Regions from separate parts of the Exiguobacterium sp. s6 genome, predicted to be linked through region 2. Evidence: a T-box and tRNA genes for the amino acid it is inferred to sense, from the RefSeq annotation. Region 2 holds a T-box; the other holds one or more tRNA genes.
The links. The T-box of region 2 lies ahead of metG (methionine--tRNA ligase). A T-box ahead of a tRNA ligase gene usually reads a tRNA of that ligase, here a tRNA-Met.

Region 1 (4,697 bases), on a different contig from region 2:
TTCAACGAACAAAAAACGATTGAATTAGAAGAGGCGGCCCGGGCCGAACTGAAGTTACGAGAACACGAGGCAATGGTCGATGAGTTAGGGCTTGAACGTCGTGATTTATATGAAACCTTTGAGACGTATAACGGGATTGACGCAGAGTGGGAAGCGTTCGTAAAAGAGAAAGAAGCCCACTTGAAGCAGGATCCTGAAGTTAAGGAAACACTATATCGGCTCACGAAGCAGCAAGTGGAAACGAATGAGGTGCTCATTGAGTATAAAGAAGCCATTAGTGCTGGACATACAGCGCGGACTGCCATTTCAAGAACACTTAAACATCTCGACAGTGCAAAAGGTTGGTCGACGTATGATACGTTCTTTGGAGGGGGCTTGATTGCGACAGCGATGAAACATGATGCCATCGATGCCTCGGAGCGGAAGATGCACGAACTTCAAGCCGCACTTGAGCGATTCTCGCGGGAGTTGGCTGATGTGAAAGGCGTCGTCAGCGGTTTACAGATTGAACGCGGGTCACTAATCCAGTTCGCTGACTATTTTCTCGACGACATCTTCTCGGAATGGACGATGCATGGACGAATCAACGATTCACTGGATAAAGTGAACGGGCTCGATCGTGAAATCGCTAAACTGATCGAGAAAATGACAAGAGAAGTCGAACGTTTGGAGCGACAACTCGAAGAAATAGAAGCGAAACGAAAACAGCTCATCCTTACGCGGTGAGCTGTTTAGTCATTCTGGTCGTTTCAACCAATGGCGCAACCCTTTCCCGGCATGGGGACCTGCCGTGTAACGCGGGATGACATGCAAGTGCGCGTGGGGCACGGTCTGGTTTGAAGCAATTCCGACGTTCCAACCAAGCGTATAGCCGTCAGGGCCATACGTCTCTTCGAGGAACACCTTCGCTTCGTGGAGCAGTGTGTATGTGTCATGCCATTCGAAAGGTGTGAGATCGAACGTCGTCGCTCGGTGTTGTTTCGGCACGATGACGCCTGAACCGACGAGCACGTCCTGTTCACGATCATGCATTAAAAAGTAGCATGTCTCGTTCTCGGCAACGATTCGTTGGGATGGATCAAGCTGTGGATGACAAAATGGACAAGTGGACATTGGATTGGTACACTTCCTTTCTATATGAAGTGCACCAAAAGGGGGATTCAAATGAATGATTTGATCGATTATATCGTCGACGAAGTCGGGCAAGAAAGACATACGGTCATCGGGATTTCGGGACACGGAGGTGCCGGCAAGACGACGTTCGCTGATGCTTTACGTGCGCGCCTCGGAGACGTGAACTACATCAATACCGACCCATATATCACGGACTCGATGTTACGAAAGAGTGCCATGCTCGATTACACGGTCGACGGACAGGCACATCATTATAAGATGACAGCCTGTCATCCGTCCGCGCACCATCTGTTATCTCTAGAGCGTGACGTCCGCATGGTACGTGAAGGCATCGGCTTTTATACGATCGACGTCCCGTATCTCGAACGGACTTGGATCGATCCAGCAAAACGAATCACTATTATTGAAGGGATGAGTGTCGCCTTCCTCGAACCTCACTATTTCGATGTATCGGTCTATTTGTATACGGATAGCGACACTGAGTTCGCCCGTCGTTCTGTCCGGGACATCCAAGAGCGTGGGATGGACCTGGGCTACTTGAAAGCCTCGCACGCCGAGCGTCGGTTTCAATATGAACTGTTCATGCATCCGCATCGTGAGAAGTTCCAGACGGTCGTCTCGACAAGCGATAATGTTTGGACGATTGAGCGGAGCCCACAAAAAAACCGCTCATCATGAGCGGTGGCTGCGTAACGTTTCTTGGATCCCGAGCCCGAGCCGATCTTGTTCGCGCTCGAGTTGGTCCCACGTGAGCGAGCGATGGCGCAACGTGACGTCGTTCGCAATCGACTCGAGTGTGCGCTGCTTCTCGATGTTGTCGAGCCAGTAATAGACGTCGACCCCATCCTCATCGATACGCCAGAACGATTTGACGACTTCGAACTCGTCGGCCCAGTCGCCGACCGGCTTAAACCCATACTTCTCGACGAATGGATACGGCCGTTCTTCTCCGAGCGGGTCGATGACGTTGCGGACGAACATGAGCTCGAGGCCTGCATGTTCGGTCGCCTCTAACAAGCGTTTCAAAGCGGGGAGCGGTTCGACTTCGACATTCTCGACAACATCGAACCAAACCCGTTTGCCGTCCGTGTCCCAGACGGTCGCTTCCACACTATACGGAGCGCCCGCTGTCGACGGGGCATACATCGTTAAATCAAACGTGAACGGGATATGCTCTTCAGCACCTGGTTCGAGGACGACCGATAGAGGGATTGGGACTTCTTGAAGATCGGCCTCGCGGTTGAACTCATTCCCTTCGAGCGTGATGTCTTTAAAGGTCGTCAAAAAGTTAAGCGTCAACTCCTGCAGTCGCACGACATGTGAAGTGGTGTTCGACACGCGTAACGTTCCATGGACGGTTTCGTTCGGGAGAAACGGTACGGTGTGAAAATAGACGGATGCATCCAGTTCGGAAAAGAACCATTTTTTAAAGCGATTACCCCATTTCGACATGACGGTCGCGCCCCTTTTCTCTAGTAAGTTACACTCCTTATCATGTTCCCGATTCCAATTCTCAAAAAACATTTAGAAAAAGGTTGCATTTTATAACTACTTCACTTATTATAGAGGATGTCGAAACAATTCAAACCATCGCGGGGTGGAGCAGTCTGGTAGCTCGTCGGGCTCATAACCCGAAGGTCGTCGGTTCAAATCCGGCCCCCGCAACCAATTTTTATTTAATTTCATATGTCGTCGCGGGGTGGAGCAGTCTGGTAGCTCGTCGGGCTCATAACCCGAAGGTCGTTGGTTCAAATCCAGCCCCCGCAACCAATTTTTTAAATGAGATAGCGAAACGATGACGTTTCGTGTTTTTTTTTGCGCAAAATTGAGTGTACAATGAGTACGTATCGCTAGAACCACTAAAGGAGAAACATCATGTATACATTGATTACCCATTCTGCGGCCGAAACGCAGGCGGTGGCAGAAAAACTCGCCACGCTCGTCAAAGCCGGAACGGTCATAACGTTGGACGGCGACCTCGGTGCCGGCAAGACGACGTTCACCCAAGGCTTTGGTAAAGGCCTCGGCGTCACGCGTAACGTCAACAGCCCGACGTTCACCATCATGAAACAATACCAAGGGCGCTTGCCGCTCTATCATATGGACGTCTATCGTCTCGAAGACACGGGGGACGATATCGGCCTCGAGGAATACATCAACGGTGATGGTGTCGCCATCGTCGAATGGTCGAACTTGATCGAGTCGTCACTTCCGACGGAACGGCTCGCCATCACAATCGAGCGAGTCGGGGACGAGGAACGTCAACTGACGTTCGCGCCCGTCGGCGACACGTACGATGCACTCGTGAAGGAGGTGCTCGCATGAAACAACTCATGATTGACACGTCGACGACACGTCTGTCTGTCGCCTTGAGTGAGCACGGACAGATTCAAGCCGAGGCGACGGTCATGGTCTCGAAAAATCATGCCGTCACGCTCATGCCGATGATCGAACAATTGATGAATGCGGTCAAATGGACACCGACCGAACTCGAACGCATCGTCGTGACGACAGGTCCTGGATCTTATACGGGGATTCGCATCGGTGTCACGACAGCGAAGACGCTCGCCTACACGCTTCAAATCCCGCTCGTCGGGGTCTCGGCGCTCCGTCTTATGGCGGCGGCCCCGAACACGGAGCTCCCAATCGTCTCGCTTATCGATGCCCGCCGAGGGAATGCCTATATCGGGCATTATCAACAGAACGAGGCCGTCACACCCGACCGTCACGCATCGGTCGCCGCTTGGCTTGAAGCCAATATCAGCGGACCGTTCGTCGTCGTCGGCGACGTGGAGCCGTTCCGTGACGCACTCGCGTCTTACGACTATACCGAAGCACCGGCCGCGCATAGTTACGGCCGTGCGAGCGATCTCGTCGCCTTAGGTGAGGCCACGAATGATGTCCATGCGTTTGAGCCCGAGTATCTTCGTCTCGCTGAGGCGGAAGCGAAATGGCTCGAGGGACAAAACAATGGCTGATATTAAAATCCGGCGCATGACATGGCTCGACGTCGAAGAAGTGACCAAAGTCGAGGAGGCCTCGTTCGCTATTCCGTGGACGAAAGAAGCGTTCATGAACGAGATGCTCCGCAATGACCAAGCGATCTATTTCGTCGCTGTGCATGAACGACGCGTGGTCGGCTTCGTCGGGGTTTGGCAAATCGTAGACGAGGGGCACATCACGAACATCGCCGTCTTACCGGAATATCGTGGGCAAGGCATCGGCAATCTGCTGTTGACGCAACTCGTTGAATTTGCCCGCTCGAAGTCACTCGCGGCGCTCACGCTCGAAGTGCGCGTCTCGAACATCGGCGCCCAAAAGCTGTACGAACAGTTCGGTTTCGAAAATGCCGGACGCCGGAAACGATATTATCAAGACAATAATGAAGACGCCTATATTTACTGGGCGAAGTTAGGAAGTGAAACAGATGGACACATCGCTCATCCTCGCGATTGAGTCGAGTTGTGATGAGACGTCGGTCGCGCTCGTGCGTGACGGTAAGACGCTTTTATCGAACGTCGTCTCGTCGCAGATTGAAAGTCATAAACGGTTTGGCGGGGTTG
Region 2 (4,697 bases):
GCGGTGTGAGAAACGGGCTGACGATCCCTCAAGACATCCGTTATCACCAAGTGCAACTCGGCTATCAGGTCGAGAAGGGGGAACGCCGCTGGTTGACGCATGAAGAGATTGCCGGAGGCGTGGTCGAGGCGATTCATGGAAACATGACGTATCACGTTGTCGGCATGATCGAGAACGAATCGGTATAAAACGGATTTGATCAGAGGCGGCGTTCTTAGAGATTGCAGAGGTGGGGTTTATGATGAAGTTGGCACGAAATGAAGAATTCTTTACAGTGGTGTGCCGAGCGTCTCGACTTGGGGGAGTTGAGAGGTCAGCCAACCGTCGTAACGGGTGGATTCATGCATGACATGTATCGGATTGAGACCGACAGCGGGACATACGCCATCAAACTGTTGAATCCTCAAATCATGAACAGGCCTGAGGCGCTTTAAAACTTCATCGATTCAGAAGAGATTGCCAATCTGGCCGCTAAAAGAATCCCGGCGTTGGCTGCCCACATCTTGGACGGTGACGCGGTTCAAACGCTCGGTTGTCAGTCCTATCTCGTCTTTGATTGGGGCTTATATCTGCATAAAGGAATCGGACAAGGAGCCGAGTGGGTTGAACACTTACAAAAAACCGTGGATGACTTGTATTCGTGGCATCGACAGGCAATTCAATCGTCAAACTCGCTCGCGTCAAAACGTGTCATCAGCCATCGGGACTTGGATTCAAAAAATGTGCTGTGGCATGATGACCGTCCCCTTGTCATCGACTGGGAGTCGGCCGGTTCGATTCATCCGATGCAGGATTTGGTGGAGACGGCACTCTATTGGTCGCGAGATGAGGCAGGCCTTGTAAACCGGACCAAATTCTTTTCATGTATACGAGCTTATGAACAGAAACGAGAACGAAGCGATGTGGATTGGCAACGTGTCTTGTGGCATGGCTATCTCGGGAAGTTGAAATGGCTGGAGTACAACTTGAAACGGTCCCTTCACATCGAGAGTGCGAGCAGTGCGGACCAAGCCACAGGAACGAGCCAAGTCGCCGTAACACTCGAGGATTTACATACATATGCCGCTCAGATACCGCGGTTAATGAGCTGGTTACGTCAAGAAATATAAACATTCGCATTGAGGAGATGTCAGCAATAATGAGAATTCTAATCGGACAACCAAAGATGGAGCAACACTTAGAGTAATTCATTCAAGAGATCGAAGCGAACCCTGATGTGGACTTGATCTTGTATCCAGAGAGCTATTGTCAATACACACATTTGAACGAGGTCAAGGAGCTCGCGAAGACGTTTCAGACAGCGGTCGTGATGGGCTATCGGAACGAGCTGAACGTGGACCGGGCTCTCATCATCGATAAGCGTGGGGAGACACTGTTGGACCGTGCCAAGACACCGGAAACGATGCCGCTCTTCATGCCGTCAACTGTCGATGACGATGGTCACCGCTACGGATATGTGCTCTGTCGAGAAATCTTCATGGGGCTGGAAGGACTTAAATCGGAAGAATCCATCCAAATCATCTTCAATCCGATTGGAGTCGGCATGTTCAGTGAAGAGCAGTACACTGACTGGTCTGGAGAAGCGAAACAGATTGCATTGCAACAACGCTCCATCATTCTCGGGACGAGCCATGCCGACGGGTCGTACCGGAACTGTGGAAGTTCGATTCCGATTGCCTACTGTTTTGACGAGACGGGCGAGGCGATATTGCTGTCGAAAAACGACACGCGTACGCGGATTGTTGATACGGTAACAAAGACGGTTAGTATTCTCGTTCCACAAATTTGAAATAAATGTTGACTAAAAATTCCAATGGGAATAAGATACGTATATATATTCGAAAAAGGCATGGAAGAGAAAAGTAGAGTGACTCGATTTTTATACAGAGAACTTCGGTAGCTGAAAAGAAGTTAAAAATCCTCACTTGAAAATGGTCTCTGAGCTTCGACCTGAAAATACGTTTCGTATGAGTAGGCTTCGACGGGAATTGGCATCCGTTATCAATGTCACGGTATACGAACGAACTCATTTGTTCTGTACTTGTAGAGGCAAATGGCGTAAGTCATCTTGCGAACTAAGGTGGTACCACGGGGAATCCAAACCTCGTCCTTAACTGTTATTGACAGTTGAGGGCGAGGTTTTTTTGTTTTCTATTGAACTAATTAACTGGAGGAATGAAGTCATGGCTGTATTCATTGGTGGGGCTTGGGTGTATGCGAACGGATCTTTACATTTAGGACATGTTTCGAGTCTACTTTCCGGAGATATTTTAGCAAGGTATTTTCGGCTAAAAGGAGAAAAAGTACTGTATGTGTCAGGCAGCGATTGTAACGGTACCCCGATTACTGTAAGGGCGAAGCAGGAGGGCGTATCGCCTGCTGTGATTGCAAATCGTTACCATGAGGAGTTTGTAACATGTTTTTCGAAGCTCGGATTTTCATATGATGTGTACACGAGAACAGACACCACGTTCCATCATCGGAACGTGCAAAACATATTCCTCGATTTGCTTCAAAAAGGACTGATTTATAAAAAAGAAGTCGAGCAAAGTTACTGCAACCATTGCGAACAATTTCTTCCGGACCGTTATGTGGAAGGTATTTGCCCGCAATGCCACGCTCATGCGCGCGGAGACCAATGTGATCAATGCTCAAAAATGCTCGAACCCCTCGACTTGTTGCAACGCCAATGTAAGCTATGTGGGAACGAACCGACGACACGTTTCACCGAACACTTCTATCTTTCACTGAGCTCTTTTCAAGAAACGTTAGACACATATGTGAGTCATGCTGAAACTAATTCGCTTTGGCGAGAGAATGCGATTTCACTTACAAAAAGATATTTAAGGGAAGGGCTGCAAGACCGTGCCGTCTCTCGAGATTTATCAATCGGTGTCAGTGTGCCAATCAAAGGATACGAAGATAAGAAAATTTATGTATGGATTGAAGCGGTAGCAGGTTACTTAACGGCGAGTCGATTATGGGCAGAGGAAAACGAAAACGATGATTCACCATTTTGGTCGAAAGGTGTACGGTCGTATTATGTACACGGAAAAGACAACATCCCATTTCACTCCGTCATTTGGGCCTCGATTCTCGTAGCCTTAGGAGATATGGCATTGCCGACGCATATTGTCTCGAATGAGTATGTAACGCTCGAGAAACGAAAGATATCCACGAGCAAGAATTGGGCCGTCTGGATGCCAGATTTGTTAGAACGATATGAAGCCGATTCGATTCGGTATTTTATGACAAGCAATGCACCCGAGAACAGGGATGCCGATTTTTCGTGGAAAGAATTCATCTACAGTCATAATGCTGAATTATTAGGGGCTTACGGGAACTTTGTAAATCGGACGCTTAAATTTATTGAGAAATCATTTGAAAGTATCATTCCCGATATAGCTGTATCAACCGAGATTCAATTCAAAATAGAAACGTTGTACGTAGAAGTGGGTCTACTTATTGAACAGGCGAACTTTAAGCGAGCTTTGGAGACGGTTTTTGAAATGGTTCGCTTTTCGAATAAATATTTCGATCAGCAACAGCCTTGGAAGCAAATCAATTCGGATGAACAAGCCTGTCGACAGACGTTAGCAGACTGCGCTCATTTAATTATCAATTTAGGGCGTGTGTTGGAACCATTTCTGCCGTTCTCGAGTAAAAAAATTCGCGAAATGATTCACGTAGAATGTGAGACATGGGATGTTGTTAGTATCAAATCATATCGTTTGAACAAAGTGGTTCCTTTATTTGAGAGGATCGATGTGGCCATCATTGAGGAGGAGAGGACGCGACTATACGAGCAATCCAATACATGAGTGGATTACAGGGCGTGTACTTTTCAACCTTAAACGAAGATAAAAAGGGAGCGAAGGAAGCATGTCGTTGTTAAAGGCAGTTATTTTTGATTTGGATGGCACGCTGCTGAACCGGGATGAATCCGTTCGTCGGTTCATCCACGACCAGTATGCAAGACTGAACAGACATCTGATCGGCATCGAAGAACGAGATTATGTCACGCGCTTCATCGAACTCGACCAGCACGGCTATCGATGGAAAGACGCGGTGTATGACCAGTTGATTCAGGAGTTTGAGATTAGCGGAATCACTCGACAAGAACTGCTCGATGACTATGTGAACCAGTTTCAGCATTTCTGCGTCGCGTTCCCGAATCTAAAACCGATGCTAAGCGCCTTGAAAGCGCGTGGTCTTCGACTCGGCATCATCACGAACGGAAATGGCGAATTTCAAATGAAGTCGATCCGTGGTCTAGGTATCCACGACTATTTCGATTGCATTCTCGTCTCTGAATGGGAAGGCATGAAAAAGCCAGACCCCGACCTGTTTCAACGGGCCCTTGAGCGATTAGACGTTACGCCAGGAACTGCCATGTTCGTCGGGGACCACGCGCTCCATGACATTCAAGCCGCTAAGCGAGTCGGCATGCGGACGGTTTGGAAACGGAACGACCGCTGGGAGGGGTCTGAAGCAGACGCCGATGATTCGATTGACGATTTGTCCGAATTGATTGTGATGCGGTGAGATTATCTTTAGGAGAGGAAGTTGCGTGATGCCGTTAGATGTAGCATATATCGAGGAGCGGATGAAATACCATCGCGTCCCGGGTTGTAGCATCGCCCTGATTGAACACGGGCGACTCATGGACTCTAAACAGTTCGGAACGGTGGCGACGG

Region 1: it has a tRNA-Met gene. The T-box ahead of metG (methionine--tRNA ligase) is inferred to sense a tRNA for this amino acid. The anticodon was not compared.

The regions. Positions count from the first base shown of each region.
Region 1 covers NZ_JACSLN010000004.1:1,658-6,354, forward strand. Annotated here, with positions in the region: gene KNP75_RS13810 (coiled-coil domain-containing protein) at 1-726, shown strand, start outside; gene KNP75_RS13815 (HIT family protein) at 736-1,113, opposite strand; gene KNP75_RS13820 (uridine kinase family protein) at 1,165-1,812, shown strand; gene KNP75_RS13825 (sporulation protein) at 1,807-2,586, opposite strand; tRNA gene KNP75_RS13830 (tRNA-Met) at 2,726-2,802, shown strand; tRNA gene KNP75_RS13835 (tRNA-Met) at 2,828-2,904, shown strand; gene tsaE (tRNA (adenosine(37)-N6)-threonylcarbamoyltransferase complex ATPase subunit type 1 TsaE) at 3,010-3,459, shown strand; gene tsaB (tRNA (adenosine(37)-N6)-threonylcarbamoyltransferase complex dimerization subunit type 1 TsaB) at 3,456-4,112, shown strand; gene rimI (ribosomal protein S18-alanine N-acetyltransferase) at 4,105-4,590, shown strand; gene tsaD (tRNA (adenosine(37)-N6)-threonylcarbamoyltransferase complex transferase subunit TsaD) at 4,562-4,697, shown strand, end outside.
Region 2 covers NZ_JACSLN010000001.1:1,390,235-1,394,931, reverse strand. Annotated here, with positions in the region: gene KNP75_RS07220 (Rossmann-fold NAD(P)-binding domain-containing protein) at 1-188, shown strand, start outside; gene KNP75_RS15695 (hypothetical protein) at 258-434, shown strand; gene KNP75_RS07215 (phosphotransferase) at 489-1,109, shown strand; gene KNP75_RS07210 (hypothetical protein) at 1,217-1,789, shown strand; T-box leader at 1,842-2,115, shown strand; gene metG (methionine--tRNA ligase) at 2,184-3,821, shown strand; gene KNP75_RS07200 (HAD family hydrolase) at 3,883-4,545, shown strand; gene KNP75_RS07195 (serine hydrolase domain-containing protein) at 4,574-4,697, shown strand, end outside.